3 regions of the Ancylobacter sp. VNQ12 genome follow, and region 1 is predicted to be linked to each of the others. Evidence: predicted binding sites of a transcription regulator. Region 1 holds the regulator's gene; each other region holds the start of a gene.
What was found. The regulator PhoB, encoded in region 1, activates phosphate uptake and scavenging genes when phosphate is short. The targets are predictions, from matches to a motif close to TGTCATNNANCTGTCAT.

Region 1 (10,220 bases):
TATGCCATCGGCCACAATATCGGCTTTTCCGCCTTCACCGGCGGCACCGTGCGCTACCGGATCTATTCGGCGCACGGCCTCGGCGCGATCGACGTCGCCAAGCTCTGCTTCATCACCGGCCTCACCTTCTGGCTCGGCAACATCGCCATTCTCGGCATCGGCGTCACCATCGAACCCTGGGCGGCGAGCGCGGTCGACCAGCTGCCGCCCTGGATCAACCGGCTGATCGGCATCGCCCTGCTGGCCGGGCTTGCCGCCTATGTCGTCTGGGTCGGGCTGAAACCGCGGCGGATCGGCGTCGGCCAGGGCCACTGGACGGTGACGCTGCCGGGCTCGAGGCTGACGCTGATGCAGATGGTCATCGGCATCATCGATCTCTCCTTCTGCGCCGCGGCCATGTATGTGCTGATGCCGCAGGCGCCGTTCATCGACCCGATCGCGCTCGGCGTCGTCTTCATCTCGGCGACGCTGCTCGGCTTCGCCAGCCACGCGCCGGGCGGGCTCGGCGTGTTCGACGCCGCCATGCTGCTGGCGCTGCCGCAGTTCGACAAGGAGCCGCTGCTCGGCGCACTGCTGCTGCTACGCCTGCTGTACTATGTGACACCCTTCGCCATCGCCCTCGTCATCATGGGCGTGCGCGAATTCATCCTCAGCCGCAACCGGCGCCGCACCGCGCTGGTGCCGCCCGAGCCCGAAGTGTCGCTCGAGCCGCTGGCCGCCGCCCCGGTGCTGGAGCCGGACGAGGTGCGCCCCGCCAACGACGCCGCCGAGGAAGCCTCGCGCCGCCGCGCGTAAGGCGCCGGGGGCTGCCGAGGGAACCTTGCCAAGGAGCCTCGCGCTGGATCCCGGATCGGCCAGGGTGCAATCAAGGCAGCAGGCTCGGTAGAAAGCTCTTCATCGCCGAAGGCAGCTTGGTCACCTTGACCCCCTTGGGCAGCTCGAACAGCGCCGGGTCCTGCACGCCGCGGGCAACATCCAGCGCCTCGAACACCATCGTCCGCGTGCCATTCACGTCCGCCACCGCGCGCAAGGTGATGCCGTCCGGGGTGATGCACGAATCGATCAGCGTGCCGGAGCGCTTCTCCTGCGTGCGCCACACGTCGCAGGGCTCGCCGGCGACGATGTCGGCGCCGGTCCGGATCCCCTCGCCACCGAGGTCGACGACGGCGAAATCCGCCGGCAGCTCCATGTCGACGGCGCGCCCTTCCATGCCGGGAAAGGCCACGATCATCAGCATGCGGTTGCGCGGGAGGTCGATGAGCCCGGTCATGCTGCCGAAGGTGCCGGAGCGGCTGAGCTCCACCCGCATCCGCCCGCCCTCGCCGCGGGCAACGCTCATCCGCCCCTCGTCCAAGGTGCGGGCGTTCAGGTGAAAATCCACCTGCGGCCGAGGCAGCGGCTCAGCCGCAAGCCCCTCACAGACCGACATTCCCGCCAAAAACGTGAACGTCGTCAAATCACGCCAGCGCATGGCCCATTTCCAGTTTCATCACGAGCCGCGCGCAAGAAAGCGGCGCCCCTCCAGCACGATGGCCGGATCGGGGATGCCGACCACCCGGTCGTCGCGGCCCTCATAGGGCAGCTTGACCAGAATCTGTCGTATCACACCGAGGCGAGCCCGCATCTTGTCGTTGGCCAGCACCGCTGTCCATGGCGCAAGCGGCGTATCGCTCGCCTCGATCATGGCGTCGCGCGCCTGCGAGATCGCGTCCCACCGCGCCGGGGCGGCGAGATCGACCGGCGACAGCTTCCATTGCTTCAGCGGGTCGCGGAAGCGGTCATGCAGGCGCTTCAGCTGCATTTCCCGTCCCACATCGAGCCAGATCTTGAACAGGCGGATGCCGTCTTCCACCAGCATCTTCTCGAAAGTCGGCACCTGTTCGAGGAAATGGACGGTCTCCGTCGGCGTGCAGAACCCCATTACCGGCTCGACCACGGCCCGATTGTACCAGGAGCGGTCGAACAGCACGATCTCGCCGCGATAAGGCAGGTGCGCGACATAGCGCTGAAAATACCATTGCGCCGATTCGACGTCGGTCGGCTTATCGAGCGCGACCACACGCACGAAGCGCGGGTTGAGGTGCTGAACCAGTCGATGGATGGTGCCGCCCTTGCCGGCAGCGTCGCGCCCCTCGAAGACGATGACGACCCGCTCGCGCGATTTCTTGACCCATTCCTGCAGCTTCAGCAGTTCGATCTGCAGTGCCCTGAGCTCCTTCGCATAAGCCTTGCGCTTCGGCCGGTCCTCATAGGGGTAGTCGCCGCTGCCATAGGCGCGCTTGGCAATAATGGCCGGCAACTCCGGCGTCTCGATGGAAAAGCCGGCAAGCGCGGCGGCGATTTCCGCCTCCGGGCCGGGCACGGAACCGACCCGGCTGGCCTTCGGCAGCTTCTTCGCCTTCTTCGTCCCGGCAGACTTGTTGGTCTTCGTCAGCGGCGCGGGAGATCCTGCGCTGATATCCTTCGGCTTCTTCGTCATATGGAAGCCTCTCACCTGTATCATAAGGAAGGGATTCGCCCTTCCGTTCAGACGCCGCGAATCCATATCGGATATCGGACGACGCAGGGACAGCATACAGAAACGCGAGAGTGGCAGGAAACGATCCGGCATGGCTTTGGGCGATAGCGGCAGCTTCAACGAAGATACGCTCCGCGAGCGGCTCGTAGGCGCGCGGTGGATTCTTGCGGCGGCCGCGCTGGGGCTTGGCGTGGGGGTCTGGGCCGACGTCATCGCGCCGGTTCCGGCACTCGGCATCGCCGCGCTGGCGCTGGCGGGCGCGGCAATCCCGGCCCGACGCCGACCCATGGTCGCCGCCCTCGCTGCCCGGCTCGGCGCCGAGCCCAAACCGATGCGGCTCGGCATGGGCGAGGAGCGCCTGACCGCACTGGTGCGCGCTCTTCCCGACGCGGCTCTGCTGCTCGATCCGCGCGGCACCGTCCTGGTGGCGAACGAGCGGGCCGCCGGCATCGTTGCCAGTGCGCGCGTCGGCGATCCGGTTTCCTTCGCCGTGCGCGTGCCCGAAGTGCTGGAGGCGCTGCGGGCCGCCATCGCCGACGGGGTCGCCCGCCGCATCGAGTTCTCCGAGCGCGTGCCGGTCGAGCGCTGGCTGCGCGCCGACATCGTGCCGATCCGGAGCGGCGAGGGGCGGGCAGCAACCACTGAGGCGGTACTGATCGGCTTCGTCGACCTCAGTGCGCAGCGGCGGGTCGAGCAGATGCGGGTCGACTTCATCGCAAATGCGAGCCACGAGCTGCGCACCCCGCTCGCCTCGCTCTCCGGCTTCATCGAGACGCTGCAGGGACCCGCTCGCAACGACACCGGCGCGCGCGAGCGCTTCCTCAAGATCATGGGCGAGCAGGCGAGGCGCATGTCGCGCCTCATCGACGACCTGCTGTCGCTGTCGCGCATCGAGCTGAACGCGCATCTGCGCCCCGAGACACAGCTCGACCTCGTCGCCATCCTCGGCCATGTGCGCGATACGCTCACCCCGCTGGGACAGGAACGCGGCGTGGAGATCGGCTTCGAGCACCCGCGCACGCCCGCCACCGTGCAGGGCGACCGCGACGAGCTGATCCGCGTGTTCGAGAACCTGGTCGAGAACGCGCTGAAATATGGCGGCTCGGGCGGGCGCATCGACATCGTCATCGCCCGCGAGGGCGGCGACATCGTCGTCTCGGTACGTGATTATGGTCCCGGCATCGCGCCCGAACACGTGCCGCGCCTGACCGAACGCTTCTACCGCGTCGACACCGCCCATTCGCGCGAGCAGGGCGGCACCGGGCTCGGCCTCGCCATCGTCAAACACATCGTCGCCCGCCACCGCGGACGGCTTGGGATCGAAAGTGTGCCCGGCGAAGGATCGACCTTTTCGGTGCGGCTGGCGGCATGCGCCGTGGACGAGCGAGAAACATCAATTAATTCAGCGGCTTGAAGCGTCATCAAGATGTCACCCACGCGTCATAGAACCGTGGCGCCGCGGCGTTAAACAACCCGTGCAAGCCCTTTTTTCCGCCGCCTCCGGCCCATCGAGCTTCCGGGTAGAGCGACCCGGCCGCAGCCGGTCTCCCGAGCTAAGGAGAAGACCCTTGAAACTGACCCACATTCTCGGCGCCGCCGCGCTGACCTTCGGCCTTTCGAGCACCGCCTTCGCCGCCGACATCAACGGTGCCGGCGCGTCCTTCCCGGCGCCGGTCTATCAGGCCTGGGCCGCCGCCTATAAGGAGAAGACCGGCACGGGCCTGAACTATCAGTCCATCGGCTCGGGCGGCGGTCAGAACCAGATCGTCAACCGCACCGTCGACTTCGGCGCCTCCGACGCGCCGATGAAGGACGACAAGCTGGAAGCCGCCAACCTGCTGCAGTTCCCGACCGTGATCGGCTCGGTGGTCGCCATCGTCAATCTCGACGGCGTCGAAGGTCTGGTGCTCAACGGCGCGGTGCTCGCCGACATCTACCAGGGCAAGATCGCCAAGTGGAACGACCCGAAGATCGAGGCGCTGAACAAGGGCAAGAAGCTGCCCGACGTCGCGGTCGTCCCGGTCTACCGCTCGGATTCCTCGGGCACCTCCTTCGTCTTCACCTCCTATCTCGCCGCCACCAGCGCGGACTGGAAGTCCAGCGTCGGCGCCGCCACCTCCGTGCAGTGGCCCACCGGCGCGGGCGCCAAGGGCAATGAAGGCGTTGCGGGCACCGTGAAGAACACCAAGGGCGCGGTCGGCTACGTCGAGTTCATCTACGCCGCCGCCAACAAGCTGGCCACCACCGACCTCGTCAACAAGGCCGGCAAGGTCGTGAAGCCCGAGACCAAGGCGTTCATGGAAGCCGCCGCCGCGGCCGACTGGACCCATGCCAAGAACTTTGCCGCCTCGATGATCGACACCGCCGGCGAAGGCGCCTGGCCGATCACCTCGGCGACCTACATCCTGCTGCCGAAGAACCCGACCGATGCCGCCCAGTCGGCTGCCGCGATCAAGTTCTTCGACTGGGCCTACGGCAACGAAGGCGACGCGATCGCCGAGAAGCTGCACTACATCCCGCTGCCGGGCTCGGTGGTCGAGGAAGTCAAGAAGGCCTGGGCCAGCGAAGTTAAGGCCGACGGCAAGGCCGTCTGGACGAACTGATCGTCCCTTCCGCCTCAAACAGAGGGCGGCCGTTACGGCGGCCGCCCTTTTCGTCGAACCTTCCGGGCTATACCTTAAGGCGTGGACGTCCGGCGACGGCGGATGCGATGACGGCGGCGCGGGCGACAAGCCATCGCCGACATGCATCACCTGCGCGACGCCCGCCCGTCTGCCGACCAAACCAGCGATGCTCGTGCCGAGCGCGGTACGCCTCCCACGCCCACCCCGTGGCCGGCGCTGTTAGGAACACATGACATGGACGCCACCTTGAGCGGAACGAAGGCGACGCCCGAGCTGCTCGCTGCGCATAAACCGACCGGCCGCATCAGCGATCCCATCTTCGTCGCGCTGCTCTGGGGCAGCGGCGTTTTCGTGCTGGTGCTGCTCGGCCTCATCATCGCCATGCTGTTCCAGGGCGGCTTGCCGGCGTTGCGCGAATTCGGCATCGCCTTCCTCTGGTCCACCTCCTGGAACCCGGTCACCGAGCGTTTCGGCGCCGGCGTCATGGTGTTCGGCACCGTCTTCAGCGCCGTCATCGCGGTGATCGTGGCGCTGCCGCTCTCCTTCGGCATCGCCTTCTTCCTCACCGAGATTGCGCCCGGCCCGCTGCGCCGGCCGATTGGTGTCGCCATCCAGCTGCTCGCCGCCATCCCTTCCATCATCTATGGCATGTGGGGCTTCTTCGTCGTCGTTCCGCTGGTCGCGCTCTATGTGCAGCCGCCGCTGATCGAATGGCTCGGCCCGATCCCGCTGATCGGCGCGCTGTTCCAGGGCCCGCCGCTGGGTGCCGGCATGCTGACCGCCGGCCTCATCCTCGCGCTGATGATCCTGCCCTTCATCACCGCGATGTTCGTCGAGGTGCTGGAATCGGTGCCGCCGATGATCAAGGAATCCGCGTATGGCGTCGGCGCCACGACCTATGAGGTCTATCGCAACGTCTCCGTGCCCTATGGCCGCACCGCCATGGTCGGCGCGGTCATGCTCGGCCTCGGCCGGGCGCTGGGCGAGACGATGGCCGTCACCTTCGTCATCGGCAACGCGACGCGCATGTCGGCCTCGCTGTTCGCGCCGGGCGCCACCATCGCCTCGACCATCGCCAATGAGTTCCCCGAGGCCTCGATCGGCTCGCTGAAGCTGCAGGCCCTGCTCCAGCTCGGTTTCATCCTCTTCGTCATTTCCTTCATCGTGCTGGCGCTCTCGCGCCTGCTCGTCCGGTCGAAGCTCAAGGGCTGAGGGAAGAAACAATCATGGCATCGCTCGCCCGCCGTCGCGCTACCGACCTCACCGTCAAGGCGGTTTCAACCGGCTTCGCCGCCCTCTCCCTGGTGCTTCTCGCCTGGATCCTGTGGACGCTGCTGTCGCGTGGCCTGCCGGCCCTCGGCCCGCACGTCTTCACCAAGATCACCGCGCCGCCCGGCGCGGAAGGCGGCTTGCTCAACGCCATCGTCGGTTCGCTGATCCAGATCGGCGTCGCCCTTGTCATCGGCACGCCGATCGGCCTGATGTGCGGCACCTTCCTCGCCGAGAACGGCCGCGGCACGCAGATCGCCAATGTCGTGCGCTTCGTCAACGACGTGCTGCTCTCCGCTCCCTCCATCCTGATCGGCCTGTTCGTCTACCAGCTGCTCGTCGTTCCCTTCGGCGGCTTCTCCGGTTGGGCGGGGTCCATCGCGCTGGCCATCCTGGTCATACCGGTCGTGGTGCGCACCACCGAAGATATGCTGAACCTGGTGCCGATCGGCCTGCGCGAGGCGGCCTTCGCGCTCGGCGCGCCGCAGTGGAAGGTGGTCACGCTGGTCACCTGGCGCGCAGCCCAGGCCGGCATCGTCACCGGCGTCCTGCTGGCGCTGGCCCGCGCCGCCGGCGAGACCGCGCCGCTCTTGTTCACCTCGCTGGGCAATAATGGCTGGTCCGTGAGCCTCAACGCGCCGATGGCCAGCCTGCCCATCGCCATCTACCAGTACGCCGCCAGCCCCTTCGAGGACTGGGTCGCCCTTGCCTGGGCCGGCGCGCTCATCATCACCGTCGGGGTCCTGACCCTGAACATCCTTTCCCGCCTCGTCCTGGCGAAGATGAAGTGAGACGGACCATGAATTTCGCACCCGATACGTCGATCGACATCGCTTCCGCCGTCAACCGCGCCACCGCGCCGTCCGCCGAGCCCAAGCTCAAGGTCGAGGGGCTGAACTTCTTCTACGGTGACAACCACGCGCTGAAAAACATCAATTTCGAGATCCCCGAGAAGCGCGTCACCGCGATGATCGGGCCCTCGGGCTGCGGCAAGTCCACGCTGCTGCGCATCTTCAACCGGATGTACCAGCTCTATCCGGGCCAGCGCGCGGAGGGCAAGATCCTGTTCGACGGCGTCGACCTGCTCAGCAAGGAACTGGATTCCACCGTGGTGCGCTCACGCATCGGCATGGTGTTCCAGAAGCCGACGCCGTTCCCGATGTCGATCTACGACAACATCGCCTTCGGCGTGAAGCTGCACGAGAAGCTGAGCAAGGCGCAGATGGACGAGCGGGTGGAATGGTGCCTGCGCAAGGCCGCGATCTGGGAAGAGACCAAGGACCGGCTGCACACCTCGGCGCTCGGCATGTCGGGCGGCCAGCAGCAGCGCCTGTGCATCGCCCGCACCATCGCGGTGCGCCCCGAAGTGATCCTGCTCGACGAGCCCACCTCGGCGCTCGATCCGATCTCGACCTCGAAGATCGAGGACCTGATCGACGAGCTGAAGCAGGAATTCACCATCGTCATCGTGACGCACAACATGCAGCAGGCGGCGCGCTGCGCCGACATCACCTCCTTCTTCTATCTCGGCGAGCTGATCGAGGTCGCCACCTCCTCCGAGATCTTCACCAATCCGCGCGAGGCGCGCACCCGCGACTACATCACCGGCCGCTTCGGCTGAACCGGCGGCGGAGGATCAATCCATGACCGAACATATCGTCTCGTCCTTCGACACCGATCTGAAGGAACTCTCGCGCCGCGTCGTCGAGATGGGCGGCCAGGCCGAGCGCCTGGTCACCGATTCCGTCGCCGCGCTGGTGAAGCGCGACGCCGAACTGGCCCAGAAGGTGATCGTGCTCGACGGCCCGGTCGACCTGCTGCAGCGTGAGATCGAGGAAAAGGCCATCCTCACCATCGCCCGCCGCCAGCCGCTGGCCGGCGACCTGCGCGAGATCGTCGCCGCGATGCGCATCGCCAACGATCTGGAACGCATCGGCGATCTCGCCAAGAACACCGCCAAGCGCGTGCTGGCGCTGACCGGCGAGTTCCATCCGCAGAAGCTGGTGCGCGGCGTCGAGCACATGTCGGCGATGGTGCAGGAGCAGCTCAAGGAAGTGCTGGATTCCTACGCCGGCCGCGACGATGCCCGCGCGCTGGAAGTGTGGCGGCGCGACGGCCAGGTGGACGTTCTCTACACCTCGCTGTTCCGCGAGCTCCTCACCTACATGATGGAGGATCCGCGCAACATATCGCTGTGCACGCACCTGCTGTTCTGCGCCAAGAACATCGAGCGCATCGGCGACCACGCGACCAACATCGCCGAGACCGTGCACTATCTCTCGACCGGCCAGCAGCTTGCCGACGAGCGGCCCAAGCAGGACACCTCCAGCATCACGGCGGTTCCGTTCCCGGCGTGAGGGACGGTCACTCTGGCAAGGCCCTCTGGCAAGCGATCGGGACGCCCCCTATGCCGACCAATATTCTGATCGTGGAGGATGAGGAGCCCCTCACCCTCCTGTTGCGCTACAATCTCGAATCCGAGGGCTACGCCGTCGACAGCGTCGGGCGGGGCGACGAGGCGGAGACCCGGCTGCGCGAAAGCGTGCCGGACCTGCTGATTCTCGACTGGATGCTCCCGGGCCTTTCCGGCATCGAGCTGTGCCGGCGCCTGCGCGCCCGGCCGGAGACCGAGCGCATGCCGGTGCTCATGCTCACCGCCCGCGGCGAGGAGACCGAGCGGGTGCGCGGCCTCGCCACCGGTGCCGACGACTATGTGGTGAAGCCGTTCTCTGTGCCGGAGCTGGTGGCGCGCGTGCGCGCGCTGCTGCGCCGGGCCAAGCCCGAGCACATCTCGACGCTGCTACGTGCCGGCGACATCGAGCTCGACCGCGAAACCAAGCGCGTCCACCGCGCCGGCCGCGAGCTGCATCTGGGGCCGACCGAGTTCCGGTTGCTGGAATTCCTCATGCAGTCGCCCGGCCGGGTCTATTCGCGCGAGCAGCTGCTCGACGGCGTGTGGGGCCAGGACGTCTATATCGACGAGCGCACGGTCGACGTGCATGTCGGGCGCCTGCGCAAGGCGCTCAACCGCCCGCGCCAGCCCGACCCGATCCGCACCGTGCGCGGCTCCGGCTATTCGTTCAACGAGATGTTCGCCCGCGCCCATTGATCGGGCGCGGCGGCTGCGGCCTGCGGCGCGCGGTATTGCTGCTCGATCTCCAAGAGCCGCTGCTTGCGCCAGAGGCCGCCGCCATAGCCGGTCAGCGACCCGTCGGCGCCGATGACGCGATGGCAGGGGATGATCAGCGCCAGTTGGTTGGCGCCGTTCGCCCGCGCCACCGCCCGTATCGCCGACGGCTGCCCGACGCGGCGGGCGATTTCCGAATAGCTCACCGTCGCGCCGGGCGGTATCCGCCGCAGCTCGGCCCAGACCGCGCGGGTAAAGGCGCTGCCGTCGAGCGCCAAAGGCGTGGCGAAATGCGCGGAGCGGCCGGCAAAGAAATCGCCGAGTTCGGCGCGGATCTGTTCGGTGGGCGCGAAGCCGCCAATGCCGAGGTCGCCCTTGGCCCGCTGCCGCAGCCGGGCGATCTCGGTGGGCAGTGCCCGGCGCTCGATGAATTCCAGAAGATGGAGATGCGAGCCGCTGGAGATGGCGATCATGTCGCCCAGCGGCGTGGCGATCCAGTCGGCCAGCAGCGCGCCGCGCCCGGCAATGTCGCCCGGCGCACAGCCCAGCAGCCGCGCGAAGGCGGCACGGAAGGCGCTGGCAGATTCGAAGCCGGCTACGTGTTGCGCCTCGATCACCTTGCCGCCCTCATACAGCGTCTCGAACCCCTCGCGCAGGCGGCGCTGGCGCGCCATCTCCAGAA
Region 2 (10,220 bases), on a different contig from region 1:
CGCCGGCGGCGATGTCGAGCGCCTCTATGGCGAGCGCGGGCGTGTCGAGGCCGGCGAAACGCTGCTCGACACGGCGCAGACGCAGCGCGCTTCCGTTCTCACGCGGCATGGAAATTCGCGCCGACAATGCGCAGCAGGCTGACGAAGCCGGTGGCCGGATCGGTCCAGGAGCCCACCTCCAGCGTGCCGCGCACCTCGATCAGGGCGTTGGCCTGCTCGAAGGTCTGCGCGGCGTCGAGGCGGATGACGACGATGTTGTCGGGCCAGTCCGAATCGGACGAGCAGAACGGACAGATCGACATGGGGATTTCGGTCAGTACGAAGAAATCGGCCTCGGCCTTCAGTGGCGGGGCCATGTAGCCACGCATGCTCACTTGCTTGCCGGCCAGTCCTTTCACCTTGTCGGAGAAGGAAAGGCCCAGCACGCTCACCTTGCCGTAGAGCTCGTCGAAATCGAGCATGGTCGCCGCGAGGGCGGGGTGAACGGCAAGCGCGATCCCCGGCAGGCTCAGCGTGCCGTAAAGGGCGCCAAGCAGGGTGTCTCGTCGCGAGACTGGCGGCATCGTCATCGTCTCCTCAAAGCACGTTCGACCCGGGCGTTGCCGCCCGGGCCAATCGTCGTGTCAGAGCCGGGTACTCGGCCTCACTCACTTCTTGGCAGTGGGAACGGCAAGCGCCTCGACCAGAACACGGTAGACGTCGCTCTGCTCCATGTAGCCCTTGAAGCCGTCAGCGCCGGGCCCGACCGCCTGCAGGACAACGTCGTCCACCGCGTGGACTGCCGTGTCGGAAGAGCGCGGGATGTTGCCAATGCGCAGAACCGCACCGGGCACGTCCTTGTAACGCTCATTGGCGACGTATTCCTTCTTCTCATTCTGCACCGCCGGCTCGAACGGACCGTCCATCTTCGGGCGGAAGGTCTCGTAATAGTCGGGGAAGTTGCCGGAGAAGATGGCGAGGCGGCGGGAGACGTCGATCCGGTCGGGATAGCCGTCACCGTTCTTGTCCTCATAGTTCGGGAAGCCGGCATCGGCATAGACGCCGACCTTCTCGCGCATTTCCGTGCCCGGCTTGTCGTCGTCGATTGTACCAATGACGGAGACGCCATGGGTGTGATCGCCGGTCACGACGATCAGCGTGTCGGGATGGGTCTTTACGAATTCCTGGGCGAGGCCAATGGCCTTATCGAACTCGATGGTCTCGACCAGAGCGCGATCCCAGTCCATCGGGTGGGACATCTTGTCGACGGAGGAGCCTTCCACCATCAGGAAGAAGCCTTCCGGATTCTTCGAAAGCTGGTCCAGCGCGACCTTGGTCATCTCGACCAGGCCCGGCTGGTTGGGGAACTTCGACACTGTGCCCTTCTTCAGGAAGTCGCGGTCGAGTTCGGTGTCGAGATTGCCGGTATGGAACAGGCCGAGAATCTTGCCGGAATTGCTGCCGGCCGCGGTGGCCAGCTCGGCCTTGTCGGTGGCGAGGGAATAGCCCGCCTCGCGGAACAGCGCGATGTAGTCCTTCTCGTCCTTGCGCTTGGAGCCGGGCGTCGCCTTGGGCAGGAAATAGGCCGAGCCGCCGCCGAGGATGATCTCGGGCTTCACCTCGAACAGCTGGTCGACCATCGCCGCCTTCTCCGCGCGGGCGCGGGTGTGGCCGATCACGGCGGCCGGCGTCGCGTCCTCGACTTCGGAGGTGACGACGAGACCGATCGACTTCTTGCCGGTGCGGCGCAGCGCTTCGGCGATGTTCTCGACGCGCGGATCGTCGAAGACGTCCTTGGTGCGGTCGGCATAGACGCCGATGGCGTTCACCGCCGTCTTGTGCCCGGTCATATAGGCCGACATGGTGTTGGCGCTGTCGGTGGCGATGGCATTGGTGGCCGACGTGCCGATGAAGGCGGCCGGCGGGATCGAATCCATGTTCAGGCGGCCGTCGGCCTTGCCCTCGTGCATGCCCTTCGACATGAGACGGGCGCCGGTGCGGTGCGCGACCGAGAGGCCGTCGCCGAGGAAGAAGATGACGTTCTTGGCCTTGGGCGTCGCCGGCGTGCCGTAGACTTCCCAGGTCACCGTCTTGGTCTCGTTGCCGGCCTTGGCCTCGACCTTATAGGTGCCGGGCGTGGCGATGCTGGCGGCGCGCAAGAGAACAGCGGAGGCGTCGACGCCCTTCTCCTTCTCGACGAACTCGGGAGCCTTGCCGAGAACCTTCTCGGCCGGCTCGCCATTGATCGTCACGGTGACGTCGGCGGGCTGCACGACGGCGTCGAACTCGACCTTCAGGTCGAAGGGCGAGCCGGCGAGGATGGTGGCGCGGTCGAGCGGATAGACCGTCGCCGCATCGGCCGCGGCGATCAGGCATGTGGTGGCAGCGAGGGCCGCGAGCAGTCTGCGCATCCCAGTATCTCCCCAAGGACGTGGATGGGCCTTCGGTAGTCCGGGCAGATGTCACTGCGATGACTGGGCGATCCCGACGCAGGTTCCCCCGCCGCCGATCCTTCGGTCAGGCGCGCGCCGCCGTCCGCTTCCCCTTCAGCACGGCGTCGAGGCTGAGAGGTCCGGGGCCGGCAACGGCGAGATAGAGGAAGATGAAGCAGAACAGAATGGCGGCGACGCCGCCATTCTGCGCCGGGAAGAAATTCTGCGGCGCATGGCGAAGGAAATAGGCGAAGGCCATCAGTCCGGAGAGCACGAAGGCCGACAGCCGCGACTGGAAACCGACCAGCAGGCTGAAGCCGAGCACCAGCTCAAGCACGCCGGCGGTCCAGGGCAGAGAGCCGACCGGAGGCACGGAAGGCGCGGCAGGAAAATAGAGCACCTTCTGTGTGCCGTAGCTGAACAGGACCAGGGCGGAAATGACGCGAAGCAGGCTGAGAAAATAGGGGCGGATCGCGTCGAGCGGCGGCATTGCGGGTGTCCATCGGCAGGAGGGGATAAGACACCCCTCGTAGCATTCGCCACCCTCCCCGCTCTACACAAGCCGGTGAGAGCGGATACGCCAATGGACGTAGCGCACAGGCACGCCGCCGCCAGGCGGAGGCTGCCATAGCGTGGCGTCGGTCAGATCTTGACGTCGCCGCCCGTACCGGTGCCGCTTCCCGGCGTCTGCGGCGCCGGGGTGGCGGAAGGGTCTTCGGCCGCAACGCCAGCCTTCGGCTTGTCCCGGCGGATGACGATATCGCCATTTTCCTGCACTTCCGGCATCGAATACGGAATGAAGCCGGAGATGTAGTCCAGGGCCTTCGTGGTCGCCTCGGAGAGCGTCTTCTCAATGCGGTCGAAGGTTGTCGGCGGTTCGGTTGACTGGCCGGTGGCCTGCGCGAGCGCGCCTTGCGAGGCGACCGCGAGTAGCAGGGAGGCGGCGAGGCCAATTGCGGCGGAGGACTTCGTGATCATGGTCGTTTTCCTCTTGAGGATGGCGCGGATGCTCAGTTGATTTTCAGCACCACGCGCTCGGAGCGCCGACGCATCCCGATAACGACGAGCAGCAGCAGGAAGATCCAGAAATTCAGCTTGTTGGCCAGCCAGCCGGCGTAGAAGAACAGATAGACGGTGGCATAGGCGCTCCAGCACAGGATCACGGCGTTGCGCAGGCCGTTCGCGAAGGCTCGCCGCGTGCGATAGGTCAGAATGGGGACATAGAACACCGCGCCGCCCAGCAACAGCACGGCGAGTCCGGCCAGCGTCGGCAGCCGGCCGGAGAATGGCCAGACCAGTATGGCGGAGAGGTCGAAGGCGAAGGGGTTCGCCGGCCCGGCGAGGAACTGGCCGAAGCTCATGTCCCAAGGGCCGCCCTTCCGGAAGATCTCGCCGGGATCCAGCAGGCCCCAATGGATATTCGTCCACAGGATGATGCCGCCCGCGAAGACGCCGACCGCCAATGAGAAGAGCTCGATGTAAGGGGTGGCCGGCAGCTGGCAGTCTTGCACGGCATTGATCGCCCGGCAGGTGGCGGCCAGCAGCGCGAACGGAAACACCAACAGCGCTGTTGCCTGGATCACCAGGCCGATGGCCGCTAGCGCGAGTTCGCTTCCCATGTCCCGTCCTGTTCGTGACGTTCAGCCGGTCCGTGGATCCGGCCAGCCCTGCGCGAGTGTCGCCGCTCGCGACGAACGGCTGGTGACGGCGATTTCAGAGCCGGCAGTTCTGCGACGGACCTTGCGCCGGGTCGACGCAATTACCGGGCATGGAGCGCGCCGGCGTCTCGGCATCGAAGGTACGGCCGATGATGTCAGTCGCCTTCAACACCGACCAAATTAGCATCAAAACCGCGATTAGGGCAATGATTCCAATGACTACGAAGCGCGCCCGGTAGAGGATCAGCACCACGGCGATCGCCAGCGGAAGCAGGACGAAGCCGACAACGAACAGCGTCTCTAGCATTCCGCCGGAATCCCGAAGCGATAGCCGGGCCGCATGTGCCCGTTCCTGCTCTCCTTAAGGCGGCATCCTGCCGAAGGAAAGGATGAAGCGGTGGCGGAGCTATTGCACCGCCACACCCGCGGTCTTGGCATCGAGCAGCTTGACCTTGTCGATATAGGCCTGGTCGATAGGCTCGAGTTCCAGCGCCCTGGCGGCGCTTTCCCGCGCCTTGTCGATCTGACCGGTGCGTTCGTAGAGGTCGGCGAGCTTGGCGTGGATCTTGGCGTCGTCCGGCTTGATATAGGCGGCGGCCTCGTACTGGATGATGGCGTCGTCATACAGGCCCTGCTCGGCCAGCATGTTGCCCCATACGGTGCGGGTGATGAGGTAATTGGGGTGGGACGCCACCGCGCGGGCGAAATAGGCGTCCGCTGCCGCGTAGTTCTTCTTGCCCGCATTGATGATGCCGAGGTTGATCAGCGGGTACAGGAAGTCGGGCTGCTGACGCAGAGAGCCTTCGAGAAGGCGGATCGCCGTTGCATATTCGGCCTCGCGCTGCTCCGGGGTCAGCGCCTTGTCGCGCTCGGCCTTGAGCATATGCATGCGCCCCTGCAGGCCGTAGACGAGGTAATGCTGCTCGGGCGGCTGGGTCTTCAGGAATTTGTCGATGGTGGCGTTGGTCTGCGGAAAGTCGTAATTGCCCGCCGCCAGTTCGGTGCGCCGATGATAGAGCGCGACGACATAGGGGCTGATATATTCGAGGGTCTCGACCGCGCCATCATGGATGAGCCCGTCCATGTCGTCGGCCTTGCCGGTCACGGTGATGAGCTTGACCGGCTCCTCTTCCTTCTTGGTGTAGATGCGCAGGATCAGCTTGGTATCGCCGCCGGCCTCGGTCACCTCACCGTTGATGTAGTACTTGATCATGCCGAGCACGTTGCGCGTGCCGTTGATCAGCAGGCCGACCTCGAAATAGTCCTCGAAGGCGCTGATGCCCTTCTCGACGCCGCCCTCGTCGATGTTGATGCCCTGAAGTTCGGAAGCCGCCGCAACGTTGAGTTCGCGCAACTCGTCGGTCAACTTGCGGGTGGCGACGGTCGAGGTGTAACCGCTCCATTCCCGTACCGTCGGTACGTAGACCTTCTCGATCACGATATCCTCGCCGACGAACAGAGCGGCGAGGAACACCATCGCCGCGCCGACGGCGGGTAAAGTGAATACGCCGAAATCCAGCATCTAAGCCCCCGCAAAATACAACAGCATATACCCGCTTACGTTGAGGTTCGGCTGAAATCCGCGCTCAGCCTGCTCTCGTCGCCGCGGCGATTTCCAGATTCTCTTCGTCTATCCCAAAGCGGTCCAGAATATCCCGGTACTCCCCCTCTCCGATAAGCGAGTGCCCGGCCCTGTGGAAGCTCTCGAACTCGGCGGACGTCGGGTAAGTGTTGGACTTTACCTTGGATTTTCGCTGGGGAACAGGTTCAATCGGCCGGTCGTCGTGAAGACTCTTAACGAGATCGGCGATCAGCCGGTTGCCGAGCAGATGGCTGTCGAGATTGTGGGCGAAGGCCGAGCGACCTGGCCGGATCGGCACGCGGCCCTCGGCGAGAATCGGCCCGCTGTCGATACCCTCGTCGATCACATGCAGCGAACAGCCCAGTTCGGTCTCGCCGGCCAGCATGGAGAAGAAATGCGGGTAGAGGCCGGCATAATGCGGCAGGGCGCCCGGATGTACGTTGACGGTGCCGTGGCGGCTTCGTACGCACAGATGGGGCGGGATCAGGAAGCTGAAGCGCGCCGAGACGATGAGGTCCGGCGCAAAGCTCGCGAGTGCGTCCGTCAGCGCCAGATCCTCGATATGGCGGGCGACGCCGATGTCGATGCCGTAGTGGCGGGCCAGCTGGTTTGGCGTCTTCAGGCGGCCAGCTGTCCCCTGCCCATTCTCCGCCTCCAGGCGGGGGAACAGGGTGCCGAACGGGAGATCGCGCTCGAGGTACTTCATGCGCGTGAGTTCGGGCACGGCGAGCTCAACGGGCCGTGTCCGTTCGGCCAGCACGACGCGCGGTTGGCAGTCCGGCAGAGTTGCCAGACGTTCCAGCAGGTCGTTGAGCATCACCGTCGAGGTGAGATCGCGCTTCGAGAGGATGAGAACCTTCATGGGCGCGACCCATCCGTTGCCATGCCGGCCGGCAGGTCCGGCTTGCCGGCCTTGATCACCTCGATCGCGTTCATGATCCCGAGCGGCGGGTAGATCTGCAGCTTGTGCGCGACCTCCATGTTGACCATGAGCGAGAACCGGCTCAGCGCCTCGACCGGGATGTCGCCAGGCCGCCGGCTCTCGACCAGAATCTGCTCGGCGCGCGTGCCGGTCAGCTGCCCGACCGAATAGTACCGGCTCACCAGGCCGAGCAGCGCGTCCGCCTCGACTACCGGAACCTCGCCTGCCGCCGCCACGGGAACACCCCGCGCCACCGCCGCGCGGGTGAAGGCAGCCCGGTTGTTGAGGATGAAGGAGCTGGAGCCGATATAGATCAGGTCCACCTTCTCATCGGCGAGGGCATCCACCACATCCGGCAGGCGCGCGGCGATCGGCTTGCCCGCTGCATCGGCTGGCACACGCTTGGCCACCACCTCGAAATCCATCTCGGCCGCTATGGCGCGGATCTTGTCGACGGAGCGGACCGCATTCACCTCGTCATCGTTATAGGCAACGCCGATGCGGCGAAACGGCAGATAGGAGCGGATCGCACGGATCTGCGTCTCCTCCGGCACGATGACCAGCGTCCCGGTGACATTGCGGCCCGGCCGGTCGAGCGTTTCGACCACCCGCGCGGCCACCGGATCCGTCACGATCATGAACAGCGTCGGAATATCGGTGAGGTATCGCGACGGATCGGGCTTGTCGAACTCGCCGACCATGCCGAGTGTCGCGGTCGTGCCCCAGGTCACCACAAGGTCGACCTTCCGCGCCCGCGCTTCCGCCACCAGGCTGGGAAACTTCAGGTTCAGCGTGCCGGCATGCCGGATCAGATACTCGACCGGCACGTTCCGGGACGCCAGATAGTCGCGAAACCCGCGGCAGGCATCCTCGCAGCCGCGCCATAGCACCATCATGATCTTGTAGGGCGGACGCTCGCTCGTTGCCGCGGGCGCTCGGACCGGCGCGAGAAACGCCAGCAGCAGAACGATCGCGGGGAGCCCGGCGATCCACCGCCTCATGCCCGCCTCCCCTTGCGGCTCGACCATTGCGCCAGCAGAAGCAGCGGTGCCGTCACCGCGATGAGGCCGCCAATGGCCATCAGCGCCGCGGTGTAGCCATAGCGGTAGGCCAGCGCGCCGACCAGCAGCGGGCCGAGCACGCTGCCGACCCGCTCGATCATGCGCAGTGCGCCGAGCACCGTGGTCTGCCCGACCTTGGCGATGTCCTCGGCGCAGATTTCCGGAACCAGCGCGATCTGCGGCGAGATGGAGATGGCATGGGCGACCGCCACCATGAGCACCGCCCCGGCCACGCCGTAGACATCGGCCCGCACCCAGAGAAGGAACATGGCAAGCCCCGAAAGCAGCGTGCCGAGGAACACCAGCGACCAGCTGTAGCCGTGCTGGTCGGCGAAGCGGCTCACCCACGGGCCGACAAAGACGATCACCAGGGAATAAAGGATCATCACCCGCGCCGTCTCTGCCTCGGAGACGTCGAGCCCGGCGAGATAGAGCGGCACGGCGTAGAACAGGAAGCCGGTGAGGACGATCTTGTTCGGCACCGCCGCGAACATGACGAGCGCGAGGAAGCGCGGATTGCGCAGCGCGATGCCGAGATCGGCGAGCCGGAAACGGCGGCTCTCCTCCGGCGCATCGGTGCGGGACATCATGCGTAGCGCCAGCAGCCCGGCGACAAGCGCAAGCACGGCGGCGCAGACGAACACGACGCGGTAGCCGGCCCGGTCCGCCAGGATGCCGCCGATGGCCGTGCCGCAAATGCTTGCCGACATCAGCACGGTGACGAAGACCGAGACGCCCTGCGTCCGCTCGCCTCGGCCGGTCACCTGCACGATGAAGCCCTGCGCCGCGATGGTGCACATGCCATAGCCGACGGCCCCGAGGGCACGGGCGACGACGAGTTCCAGCACGCTTCGCGCCGCCGCTGCGCCGAGGAAGCCGAGGATGGCGATGAGAAGGCCGGCCAGGAATATGCGGCGCGGGCCGTAGCGGTCGGACCAGGAGCCGGCGATCGGCGTCGCCAGCGCGAGCGTCGCCATATAGACCGAGATCGGCACGCTGATCAGCATCTGCGGCGACAGCCAGGACACATTGGCGTCCAGCGAAGCGATGTAGATCGGCAGGAAGGACTTCTGCAACTCCTCGGCCATGACGAAGACGAATAGCGGCAGCCGCACATCCGTCACACTCGCGCGCACGCCGAAGGTTTCCATCGGGCCCTGGGTGAGGCCGAATTTTTCGCCTATGGCGGCAACCCGCTCGCGCAGTCCGGGATTTCCCTCGCTGCTTTCCGCGAGGCGGCGGTAGCGCTCGTTGAGACCCTCGACCACCGCATTGAAGCGGCGCACGACCCGGCCGATCCCGTCATTGGCCCGATAGGCGATACGCCGGTGCAGGTTGCCCCTGGCGCCGTCCTCCACTGCATCGAACAGCTGGTTGAGCGGCGTCACCGTCCGCCCGGTCAGCAGCACCATTGCCATTTCGAAGGCGAGGAACAACGCCACCAGCAGCACGATGAACACGTCCTGGGCGAGTTCCTGAAACTGTCGGTCGACGAAACGGGCATCCAGCCCGACGGCGACGACGGCACCCGTCCCTGGGCCAGCCTCCGCACGGCTCAGCACGGCCTGCTCACCGTTTGTCTGCACGATCTCGTGGTCGATGCTGCCGAGCGAAAAGTTTCGTGCATCCTGACCGAGGCGTGCGGCTATGTCGCCGGCGGCGCTGCCGGATGAGAAGACCACCCGGCCGTCAGTGTCGAGCACGGCCGCATAGGCGATCTCGGCGTGCGCGGCCCGTAGCTGATCGAGATAGGCGGTCACGCCCACCAGCTTTTGCAGAGGAATGCCGTAGCCGAGCGCCCTCTCGACATCGAGCGTGGCGAGTTCGGCGACGGTGTCGGCCTTCTGGGTGATCTCCGGGATCAGCAGCGCCTCGAAAAGCCGATGCGTGCGGAACGACAGCAGCGCCGCAGCGGCGATGACGAGCGCCAGCGTCAGCAGCAGGATGCGCGTGCGCATGCGCGCGACGTCGGTGGCGGCCAGCGCCTCGCTCATCGGCCCTCTCCAGCCACCGGGGCATCTTCTCGCGCGGGCGAGGATGCGGCGTCCGCCAGCTCGCGTTCAGCCAGCGCCAGTGCCCGGTCCGCCGTCGCGGCGGTGTGGCGAAAGGCGTCGGTGGGGCCGCGCAATGGCTCGGGCAGTTTCTGGTCCTTCGTCTCCGGTTGTCCTTCCTGATCGGGATCGAGCGCCACGCCGAGGCCGGTGAGCGTGCGGCGCATGCCGCGCGTGGCAATGAGGGCGAAGACCACCGCGATCAGCGCGAAGGCGGCGAAGACGGCCAGCGCCGTTGCCACCAGCCGCTCCCGCATCATGGCGATCTTTTGGTGCGCCTCAGTGGTCGAATAGACGATGGCGATGCCGCCGACGCCCTTCAGGAAGCTCGAATCGAGACGGGTTCCCGCGGTGGCCGGATCGGCGACGTCAATGTGCCATGTCGGCTCGCGCGATGCCGCCTGTCGCTCCAGCCACTCGGTCGGCGCCTGCTTGCCGACCAGTTCCGGCGAGGTGGAGTAGAGAATCCTCCCGGTGCCGCCGTCGAACAGTGAAATGTTCTCGACATAGGGATAGCGCGACTTGGCCTGGGCGA
Region 3 (10,220 bases), 220 kb from region 1:
ACCACGGGATCGCGTGCCGGGAACGGCGATAGAGTATCAGCCCTGCACCGGCAAGCGTCGTGGGAGCACGCACTTGCTTTCTCGCGCCTTGCCGCGCGCGCTGTCCATGCCCACCTGCGTCAGGCCGGCCTGCGCCGGCGGGCGCACAAGGAGAGCCGATGACGCGGGTTCTGGTCACGGGCGGGTCGGGTTTCATCGCCGCGCATGTCATTCTGAAGCTGCTCGGCGAGGGCTACGAGGTGCGCGCCAGCGTGCGCCACTCCGGCCGCGCGGCGGATGTGCGGTCCATGCTGGCGCGTGCCGGCGTCGAGCCGGGCGACCGGCTCAGCTTCGCCACCACCGATCTCGAGCGCGACAATGGCTGGGCCGACGCGGTGGCCGGCGTCGATTACGTCATGCATGTCGCCTCGCCCTTTCCTGCCGGCGTGCCGAGGGATGAGGCCGAGCTGATCCGCCCGGCACGCGAGGGCACGCTGCGTGTGCTGCGCGCCGCCCGCGACGCGGGAGTGAAGCGGGTCGTCGTCACCTCCTCCTTCGCCGCGATCGGCTATGGCCACCAGCCGCGCCGCGACATCCATGACGAGCGCGACTGGACCAACCCGGACGCGCCCGACGTGCAGCCCTACATGAAATCCAAGACGCTGGCGGAGCGCGCCGCCTGGGACTTCATCGCCGGCGAGGGCGGCGGCATGGAGCTCGCGGTGGTCAACCCGGTCGGGGTCTTCGGCCCGGCGCTGGGCGTCGACCTGTCGACCTCGGTCGGCCTGGTCAAGGCGCTGCTGGAGGGAGCGATCCCCGCCGCGCCGCGCATCTGGTTCGGCGTGGTCGATGTGCGCGACGTCGCCGACCTGCATGTGAAGGCGATGACCGATCCCAAAGCGGCGGGCGAGCGCTTTCTCGCCACGGCGGGGGATTGCGTCTCGCTGCACCAGCTGGCGCTGATCCTGCGGGAAAATCTCGGCGGCGCGGCGCGGCGGGTGCCGCGCTTCGAATTGCCGGATTTCCTCGTGCGGCTCGCCGCGCTGCGCCTGCCCATGGCGCGGGCGGCGCTGCCGCAGCTCGGCATCGTGCGCAATGGCTCGGCCGAGAAGGCGCGGCGCCTGCTGGGCTGGACGCCGCGCTCGGTCGACGAGGCTATTCTCGCCAGCGCCGAGAGCCTCATCCATCTCGGGCTGGTGAAGGGCTGAGCGCTCAGCCCGGCAGGCCCTGCGGCTGCTGCTGGGTGATGCAGTGGATGTTGCCGCCGCCGAGAATGATCTCGTGGGTCTCCACGCCGACGATCTCGCGGTCCGGGAACAGCCCGGCGAGGATGTCGCGGGCGGCATCGTCATGGCGAGGGTCGAGCAGCGGCATCAGGATGAAGCCGTTGCCGATGTAGAAATTGGCATAGGAGGCCCCTAGCCGCTCGCCGGCGCCGCGGCTCATGAAGCCGGTCGCGTCACCCGGCTCGATGACCTCGGCGGCGTTGCGATAGAGCGGGCCGGGCAGCGGCAGCTTGACGATTTCCAGCGCGCGTCCGCGCGCGTCCGTCGCGCTCGACAGGCGCTCATAAGCGTCGTGCGAGATGGCATATTGCGGGTCGAGCGGGTCCTCGCACCAGGTCAGCGCCACCACGCCCGGCCGCACGAAGCAGGCGAGGTTGTCGATATGGCCGGAGGTCTCGTCGTCGACGAGGCCGGCCCCGAGCCAGATGACGGTCGAGACGTTCAGATAGTCCTTCAGGTGCTGCTCGATCTCCTCGCGGGAGAGGTCCGGGTTGCGGTTCGGGTTGAGCAGGCATTCTTCCGTCGTGAGCACCGTGCCCTCGCCGTCGACATGGATCGAGCCGCCCTCCAGCACCAGCGGGGCGGCGTAGCGCGGGGCGCGCTCCGCCTCCAGCATCTTGGCGGCGATCAGCTCGTCCTGGTCGCAGGGGGCGTAGAGCCCGCCCCAGGCGTTGAACTTCCAGTCGACCCCGCGCAGCCGGCCGGCCGCATCGGTGACGAAGCTGGCGCCGCTGTCGCGGCACCAGGAATCGTCGGAGGACGCCTCGATCAGCCGGATTGAGGCGGGCAGCATCGCGCGCGCCTGCCGCCATTGCTGCGCCGAGACCAGCATGGTCAGCGGCTCGAAGCGGGCGATCGCCGCAGCCACGCGGGCGAAGGCCTGCTGCGCCGGGACGGCCCCGTCGCGCCAATTGTCCGGTCGCTCGGGCCAGATCATCCAGGTGCCGGCATGCGGCTCCCATTCCGCCGGCATGCGGAAGCAGTCGGTGGCGGGCAGGCCGGTCAATGTCTCGCTCATGGCAACGTCCTCAGCCGGCAGCGCGGGTGGGCGCGCGCCCATCGAGCGAGAGCAGCGGGCCGTAAAGCTCCGGCCGGCGGTCGCGGAACACACCCCAGCTGCGGCGCTGCTGGGCGATGGCGTCGAGATCGAAGGTGGCGGTGAGCACGGCTTCCTCCTCGCGCCCGGCCTCGGCCAGCTTGGCGCCGGTCGGGTCGGCGATGAAGGAGGAGCCGTAGAAGGTGATCGAGGTGCCGTTGCGCCCTTCCTCGGTGCCGATGCGGTTGGAGGCGATCAGCGGCATGAGGTTGGCCCCGGCATGGCCCTGCATCACCCGCTGCCAGTGGGCGGCGGAATCGAGATGCGGGTCCTGCGGCTCGGAGCCGATGGCGGTGGGATAGAGCAGCACCTCGGCCCCTAACAGCGCCATGGCGCGGGCGCATTCCGGGAACCACTGGTCCCAGCAGATGCCGACGCCGATGCGCCCGACCGCCGTGTCCCAGACGCGAAAGCCGGTGTCGCCCGGCGAGAAGTAGAACTTCTCGGTGTAGCCGGGCCCGTCCGGGATGTGGCTCTTGCGGTAGATGCCGAGCACCGAACCGTCGGCGTCGATGATGGCGATGGAGTTGAAGGCCGCCGGCCCGGCGCGCTCGAAGAAGCTGACCGGCAGCACCACGCCGAGCTCCTTCGCCAGCGCGGCGAAGCGGGCGATCAGCTTGTTGCCCTCCAGCGGGGCGGCGAGGCGCAGGAAGTCGTGCAGCTGGTCCTGGCAGAAATACGGGGTCTCGAACAGCTCCTGCAACAGGATGAGCCGGGCGCCGCGGCTTGCGGCCTCCCGCACCAGCGCCTCGGCGCGGTCGAGATTGCCGGGAATGTCCCAGTCGCAGCGCATCTGTGTGGCGGCGACGGTCAGGCTGCGCATGTCGATCTCCGGAGGCGTGTTCTACGAGTAAATCAGTCTCTAGGCGGCGCGGCCTTCAGTTGACCGCGCGCAGCGGCTTTTCCAACACCGCGATCACGCGCGCAAGCTCGTGGCCGCGCTTGAGGATGAGACCGGTCTGCGACACCACCGTGTAGGCGCCCTGGCGGCGCGCGAGGCGCGGATCCTTTTCGATCCGGTAGATCGGCACCTCGGCGGCGCGGCGGAAGATGGAGAAGATGGCGCGGTCGCGGGTGAAATCGATGGCGTAATCCCGCCATTCGCCCAGCGCCACCATGCGGCCGTAGAGATCGAGAATCCGGTCAAGCTCGCGTCGGTCGAAAGTGACGAGATCGGCGCGGGCGCCGACCGGCAGGACTATGGGTTCAGTATCCGCCACGCGCGTCCTCCGGTTGGAACGTAGCTGCGAGTCACGCAACCGTCATGATCCTCCCGCGACCGTTCGGCTTCAAGCCTCTTCTGGCCTGGTCCGGCGTTCACGCGCTCGTTAGAAAAAAACACAGGCTCGCCCGAATTCGGCCGTTGCGCCGCCAAGGCCGCATTCCAATCTCTTAACCATAGCGTCGGGCCGGTTCGCAGAGCGCATCGGTTTCCCAGCCCCCCAGCCCCCCGCGGCGTTTAGCGGATCGGCCCGTCGTTATGTTCTAGGTTCAATCCCCGAATTGCTCTTCAGGGCCGGTATCTCACCGGCCCTTTTTCTTTGCGTCCGGAGATCTCCTCCAGAAGCGAGGAAACCGGGCATCGAGGATTTTCGGACTGCGCCCTAGGGCAGCGGCAGCAGCGCCGCGCCGAGGATGGGGCCTGGCTCGGTGGAACTGCCGGCCTGCACCAGCACCGCCACGGAATCCGCATCGAAGCTCTGGGCGCGCAGCGCCGTGTCGAAGCGGGTCTCGCCGCCGTTCCAGTCGCCGAGCTTGATCCAGCCGCGCACCACATTGTGGTAGCTGATCTTGGTGCCCTCGTTCTCGCCCCGGCCGATGTCGACATCCATCTTGCTGGCGACGGGGCAGAGCCAGACCTCGCCGGACAGCGCGCCGCCGGGATTCCGGCCGACCGTCACATGGATCCGGCCGTCGCGGGCGGCGATCTCCACCGGCACGGCCGGCTTGTCGATGGTGGCGAGGGTGCGCTCCAGCACGGCGCGGTCGGAGCCGATGGCCATGACGCGCCCGTTCACCACCGCCTGCGGGGTGAACATCTTGCCGTCGCCGCGCAGCTTGGCATAGGCCTTCTGGCGCAGCGAATGGCCGTGCTTGGCCAGCGTGTCCTTCCAGCCGAGATAGTCCCAGTAGTCGACCGCCAGCGTCAGCGCCAGCACATCGGTCCGCTGGGCGAACTCGCCCATCAGCTTGTCGGCCGGCGGGCAGGAAGAGCAGCCCTGGCTGGTGAACAATTCGATCACCGCGCGCGGCGCTGCCACCGGCCGGGCCGTGTCGTCTCCGGCGGTCGCCGGGCCGGCGAACAGACCGGTCATGGCGAGCGCAATGCATGCCGCCGCCGCACGCATCAGCGGCTCCACCAACCCGAATCCCGCCGGTCCGCGCACGGCGGCGCGCGGACGCGCCGAGGGGCAGGGGCGGAAAGGGGCGTTGAAGACCTGCATGTCGCGCGGTTCGTCCATGAAACGCGGCCTCGGGGCGAGCCGCTCAATCCATTCTCGGCCGGGCGGAACAGGGCATCGAAAAGAAAATGCTCTCATTTCAATCGCTTGAGCATCATCCCGTCGATCAGCCTATCTCAGCCTGGTCGGAGCATGCATTAGGCAATAGGACGCGCGGGGCGCAGGCACCAGTCACATTCGTTTGTCGCCGCCGCACGGAAAGGTGAAGAGGACACGAAAGACACGGGGCCGGCGCACGGTATTCCCGCACGCCGGCCCCGCCTGTCTCGTCGATGCGCGGCCGGTCAGGCCGCGAGATTGCGCAGCACGTACTGGAGAATGCCGCCATTGCGGAAGTAATCCAGCTCGTCGAGCGTATCGATGCGGCAGGTGAGCGGGACGTTCTTCACCGTGCCGTTGCTGAAGGTGATTTCGGCCACCAGCGTCTGGCGCGGCTTGAGGTCGCCCTCGATGCCCTTGATGGTGACGGTCTCGTCGCCCTTGATGCCGAGCGCCTGCCAGCTGTCGTCGTTCTGGAACACCAGCGGCACGATGCCCATGCCGACCAGGTTCGAGCGGTGGATGCGCTCGAAGCTCTGGGCGATGACGGCGCGGATGCCGAGCAGCTTGGTGCCCTTGGCCGCCCAGTCGCGCGAGGAGCCGGTGCCGTATTCCTTGCCGGCGAACACCACGGTGGGCACGCCTTCGCTCTTGTAGAGCATGGCGGCGTCGTAGATCGGCATTTCGGTGCCGTCCGGCCAGTGGCGGGTGAGGCCGCCTTCCTTGCCGCCCAGCATCTGGTTCTTGATGCGGATATTGGCGAAGGTGCCGCGCATCATCACCTGATGGTTGCCGCGCCGCGTGCCGTACTGGTTGAAGTCGGCCGGGCGGACCTGATGGTCGCGCAGATAGTGGCCGGCCGGGCTGGCTTCCTTGATGGAGCCGGCGGGCGAGATGTGGTCGGTGGTGATCGAATCGAGGAACAGGCCCATGACCCGCGCCTGGAGGATGTCGGTCACCGGCTCGGGCTTCATCTCCATGCCCTCGAAATAGGGCGGGTTCTGCACATAGGTGGAGCGGTCGTCCCAGGCATAGGTCTCGCCCAGCGGGATGGCGATCTTCTGCCAGTTCTCGTCGCCCTTGAAGACGTCGGAGTACTTCTCCTGGAACATCTTCTTGGTGACGTTCTCGCGGATGAATGTCGCGATTTCCTGGTTCGAGGGCCAGATGTCCTTCAGATAGACCGGCTTGCCGTCCGAGCCGGTGCCGAGCGGCTCGGTGGTGAGGTCGATCTGCAGCGAACCGGCCAGCGCATAGGCCACCACCAGTGGGGGCGAGGCGAGGTAGTTCGCCTTCACGTCCGGGTTCACGCGGCCTTCGAAGTTGCGGTTGCCGGAGATGACGGCGCCGGCGACGAGGTCGTTCTTGTTGATCGCCTCGGAGATCGGCTCGGGCAGCGGGCCGGAATTGCCGATGCAGGTGGTGCAGCCGAAGCCGACCAGGTTGAAGCCGACCGCGTCGAGGTCCTTCTGCAGGTCGGCGGCCTTGAGATAGCCTTCGACCACCTGCGAGCCGGGCGCCAGCGAGGTCTTCACCCAGGGCTTGGACGTCAGGCCCTTGGCGACCGCGTTGCGGGCGAGCAGGCCCGCGGCGATCAGCACGCTCGGATTGGAGGTGTTGGTGCAGGAGGTGATGGCGGCGATGGTCACGTCGCCATGGCCGAGCGTGTAGTCGGTGCCTTCCACCGGCACGCGCTTGGCGGCTTCGCCGGGCTTCTTGAACTCGCCTTCCAGCGCGGTGAGGAAACCGGCCTTGGTGCCGGAGAGCAGCACGCGGTCCTGCGGGCGCTTGGGGCCGGCGAGGGAGGGCAGCACGGTGGAGATGTCGAGTTCGAGAATGTCGGTGAACACCGGGTCGGCGGTGCCTTCGTGGCGCCACATGCCCTGCGCCTTGGAATAGGCCTCGACCAGCGCGATGCGGTCATCCGTGCGGCCGGTCTCGTCGAGATAGGCGATGGTCTCGCTGTCGACGGGGAAGAAGCCGCAGGTCGCGCCATATTCCGGCGCCATATTGCCGATGGTGGCGCGGTCGGCGAGCGAGAGATGGTCGAGGCCGGGGCCGAAGAATTCGACGAACTTGCCGACCACGCCCTTCTTGCGCAGCATCTGCGTCACGGTCAGCACGAGGTCGGTGGCGGTGATGCCCTCGTTGAGCTGGCCGGTCAGCTTGAAGCCGATCACCTCGGGGATGAGCATGGAGACCGGCTGGCCGAGCATGGCCGCCTCGGCCTCGATGCCGCCCACGCCCCAGCCGAGCACGCCGAGGCCGTTCACCATGGTGGTGTGGCTGTCGGTGCCGACGCAGGTGTCGGGATAGGCGACGGTGGTGCCGTCCTCGTCCTTGGTCCAGACGGTCTGGGCGAGATATTCGAGGTTCACCTGGTGGCAGATGCCGGTGCCCGGCGGCACGACGCGGAAATTGTCGAACGCCGACTGGCCCCATTTCAGGAAGCGGTAGCGCTCCTGGTTCTGCTTGTATTCTTCCTCGACGTTCTTGCCGAAGGCGGCATTGTTGCCGAAGAAATTGACGATCACCGAATGGTCGATGACGAGGTCGACGGGGACCAGCGGGTTGATCCGCTTGGGATCGCCGCCGAGCGACACCATGGCGTCGCGCATGGCGGCGAGATCGACCACGGCGGGAACGCCGGTGAAGTCCTGCATCAGCACGCGCGCCGGCCGATAGGCGATTTCGTTCTCGACCTTGCCGCGGTTCACCAGCCAGTCCTTGATGAAGACGATGTCCTTCTTCGAGACGGAGCGGCCGTCCTCGAAGCGGAGCAGGTTCTCCAGCAGCACCTTCATCGAGAAGGGCAGCGCGGAAATCCCGTCGAGGCCGTTCTTCTCGGCGTCCGGGAGGCTGTAATAAGTGTAGGTCTTGGAACCGACGGTGAGGGTCTTACGGCTTTTGAAGCTGTCGAGCGACGTCACGGCAGACTGATCCCCGCTGAGATGTGGCACGAATGCGTGGGCTCTGGAGGGACGAGGCCTTGCGGGCTATAGCTCGCGCGGCCTTGCGCCGAGGCGAGGACGCATCGTTCGGATTTCTATATAGAGCCATTTCAAACACCGATCCTAGTGGCCTCACGCGATGCATCGAAAAATTGTGCGGCGCGACGGCTCCAGCAACGGAAGGAAGTCCAGCGATGCGGCTCGTGGCTGAGGGGCTCGCCTGCCGGCGCGGCGTGCGCCAGCTGTTCGAAAACCTCGATTTCACGCTTGAATCCGGCCGCGCGCTCATCGTCACCGGACCGAACGGGACGGGGAAATCCTCGCTCCTAAGACTTTTGGCGGGGCTTTCCGCGCCGGCCGCGGGCACGGTGCGTCTCGAGGGCGCGCGCGAGCCGGAGGATTTCGCCGAGGACGTGCACTATCTCGGCCATCTCGACGCGCACAAGGCGGCGCTGTCGGCCGAGGAGAACCTTGCGTTCTGGCGCGACGTGCTCGGGCGGCCGGCGCTGTCGATCGCCGAGGCGCTTGAGGAAGTCGGGCTCGGCGGCCTGGGGCGGTTGCCGGTGGCGGTGCTCTCCGCCGGGCAGAAGCGCCGCCTCGCCCTGGCGCGGCTCCTCGTCAGCGACCGGCCGCTCTGGCTGCTGGACGAGCCGACCACGGCGCTGGACGTCGCGGCGCAGGCGCGCTTCGGCGTCCTCGCGCGTGCGCACGTGGGACAGGGTGGGCTCATCGTCGCCGCGACCCATGCCCCGCTCGATCTCGGTTCCGCGCAGGCGCTTGATCTCGGCGCCTACCGTCCCGCGCGTCCGGTGGCGGCATGAGCGAGAGCAGAAGGAGTGGCATGGGCCGGGCCTTCCTCGCCGTTCTGCGCCGCGACCTCAGGATCGCCATGCGCGCCGGCGGCGGGGCCGGGCTCGGCGTGGTGTTCTTCCTCGCGGTGGTGGTGGTCACGCCCTTCGCCATCGGTCCCGACCTTGCGCTGCTGGCGCGCATCGGTCCGGCGATCCTGTGGATCGGCGCGCTGCTGGCCTCGCTGATCGGGCTCGACCGGCTGTTCGCCGCCGATGCCGAGGACGGCTCGCTCGACGTGCTGGGGATGCTGGAGCTGCCGCTGGAGCTGATCGCCGCCGCCAAGGGGCTGGCGCACTGGATCGCGACCGGCCTGCCGCTGGTGATCGCCGCACCGGTGCTATCGCTGCTGCTGAACCTCGCGCCGTCCTCGATCGGAGCGCTGACGCTGACGCTGCTGGTGGGCACGCCGGCGATCACCTTTCTCGGGCTGATCGGCGCCGCCTTCGCCAGCGCGTTCCGGCGCGGCGGGCTGCTGGTCGCGGTGCTGGTGATGCCGCTGACCATTCCGGTGCTGATCTTCGCGGTGGCGGCGACCGGAACCGCGCTCGGCGGCACGGTGCCGTTCGGCACGCCGTTCCGCATCCTCGCCGGCCTGTCGCTGGCCGCACTGGTGCTCGGCCCCATCGCCGCCGCCGCCGCGCTGCGCGCGACGCGCGACTAGGCGCGAATCGTCGCCATTGCGAGGGTCGGTGGCATGCCAGGTGCAGCAATGCGCCGCAGGCCGCGCAAAGCCTTGCAACCGCGCCTTCCTCGCCAAAGGAAGCCGCGCAGGGCCCGCTACGTCATTTGCCCCTCGCAATCCCTCACGTCCTCGTGTTGCAGCCTGCAAAGAGCCGTGTTAGGGAACCCGCCGACTCCACAGGGCGGGTGAGGGAAATTCCATATCCCGCCTAGAGTTTGAACCCTTCCAGTCCGGAACCGGAAGCGCGCCGCTCGGCGGGTAAGGCTTCGGACAAGCCCCGAGAGAGGCACAGTGGCCGAGACATTCGTATCCGGAGTGGCAGGACGCTACGCGACGGCGCTGTTCGAGCTCGCGCGTGATGCCGGCGCCATCGATGCGGTGAAGGCGGACCTCGACAGGTTCGGCGCGATGATCGCCGACAGCGCCGACCTCCAGCGTCTGGTGCGCAGCCCGGTCTTCTCGTCCGAGGATCAGGAAAAGGCGATCGCCGCGATTCTGGGTAAGGCCGGGATCGGTGGTCTCGCCGCCAATTTCTTCAAGACCGTCGCCGCCAACCGCCGTCTGTTCGCCGTGGAGGCGATCATTCGCGGCTTTGACGCGCTGGTCGCCGCCGAGAAGGGCGAAGTCGTGGCCGAGGTCACGCTCGCCCAGCCGCTTTCCGACGCCCACGCCGCGACGCTCAAGGAAGCGCTCGACGCGCTGACGGGCAAGAACGTCAAGCTCGCTGTCGAGGTCGATCCCTCGCTGCTGGGCGGTCTCAAGGTCAAGATCGGCTCGAAGCTGGTCGACGCCTCGCTCAAGACCAAGCTCAATTCGATCCGCTATGCGATGAAAGAGGTTCGCTGATGGATATCCGCGCCGCTGAAATTTCCG

Region 2: a site for PhoB is predicted at 2,439-2,455, ahead of ACO2RV_RS10770 (alkaline phosphatase). Genes of this name have one in related genera too.
Region 3: a site for PhoB is predicted at 3,611-3,627, ahead of ACO2RV_RS06275 (DUF2794 domain-containing protein). Genes of this name have one in related genera too.

The regions. Positions count from the first base shown of each region.
Region 1 is NZ_JBMSDU010000002.1:324,834-335,053, forward strand. It holds gene ACO2RV_RS05175 (UPF0104 family protein) at 1-795, shown strand, start outside; gene ACO2RV_RS05180 (hypothetical protein) at 866-1,339, opposite strand; gene ppk2 (polyphosphate kinase 2) at 1,490-2,434, opposite strand; gene ACO2RV_RS05190 (ATP-binding protein) at 2,610-3,932, shown strand; gene pstS (phosphate ABC transporter substrate-binding protein PstS) at 4,087-5,121, shown strand; gene pstC (phosphate ABC transporter permease subunit PstC) at 5,377-6,354, shown strand; gene pstA (phosphate ABC transporter permease PstA) at 6,369-7,202, shown strand; gene pstB (phosphate ABC transporter ATP-binding protein PstB) at 7,211-8,032, shown strand; gene phoU (phosphate signaling complex protein PhoU) at 8,055-8,768, shown strand; gene phoB (phosphate regulon transcriptional regulator PhoB) at 8,819-9,520, shown strand; gene ACO2RV_RS05225 (bifunctional transcriptional activator/DNA repair enzyme AdaA) at 9,484-10,220, opposite strand, start outside.
Region 2 is NZ_JBMSDU010000006.1:85,478-95,697, forward strand. It holds gene ACO2RV_RS10760 (ABC transporter ATP-binding protein) at 1-109, opposite strand, end outside; gene ACO2RV_RS10765 (hypothetical protein) at 99-569, opposite strand; gene ACO2RV_RS10770 (alkaline phosphatase) at 648-2,390, opposite strand; gene ACO2RV_RS10775 (DoxX family protein) at 2,497-2,901, opposite strand; gene ACO2RV_RS10780 (hypothetical protein) at 3,054-3,389, opposite strand; gene ACO2RV_RS10785 (hypothetical protein) at 3,422-4,030, opposite strand; gene ACO2RV_RS10790 (hypothetical protein) at 4,125-4,376, opposite strand; gene ACO2RV_RS10795 (tetratricopeptide repeat protein) at 4,476-5,591, opposite strand; gene ACO2RV_RS10800 (formyltransferase family protein) at 5,656-6,513, opposite strand; gene ACO2RV_RS10805 (ABC transporter substrate-binding protein) at 6,510-7,574, opposite strand; gene ACO2RV_RS10810 (MFS transporter) at 7,571-9,628, opposite strand; gene ACO2RV_RS10815 (hypothetical protein) at 9,625-10,220, opposite strand, start outside.
Region 3 is NZ_JBMSDU010000002.1:549,551-559,770, forward strand. It holds gene ACO2RV_RS06260 (SDR family oxidoreductase) at 159-1,187, shown strand; gene aguA (agmatine deiminase) at 1,192-2,283, opposite strand; gene aguB (N-carbamoylputrescine amidase) at 2,294-3,184, opposite strand; gene ACO2RV_RS06275 (DUF2794 domain-containing protein) at 3,240-3,581, opposite strand; gene ACO2RV_RS06280 (DUF1223 domain-containing protein) at 3,966-4,823, opposite strand; gene acnA (aconitate hydratase AcnA) at 5,108-7,792, opposite strand; gene ccmA (heme ABC exporter ATP-binding protein CcmA) at 8,008-8,634, shown strand; gene ccmB (heme exporter protein CcmB) at 8,655-9,326, shown strand; gene ACO2RV_RS06300 (F0F1 ATP synthase subunit delta) at 9,639-10,193, shown strand; gene atpA (F0F1 ATP synthase subunit alpha) at 10,193-10,220, shown strand, end outside.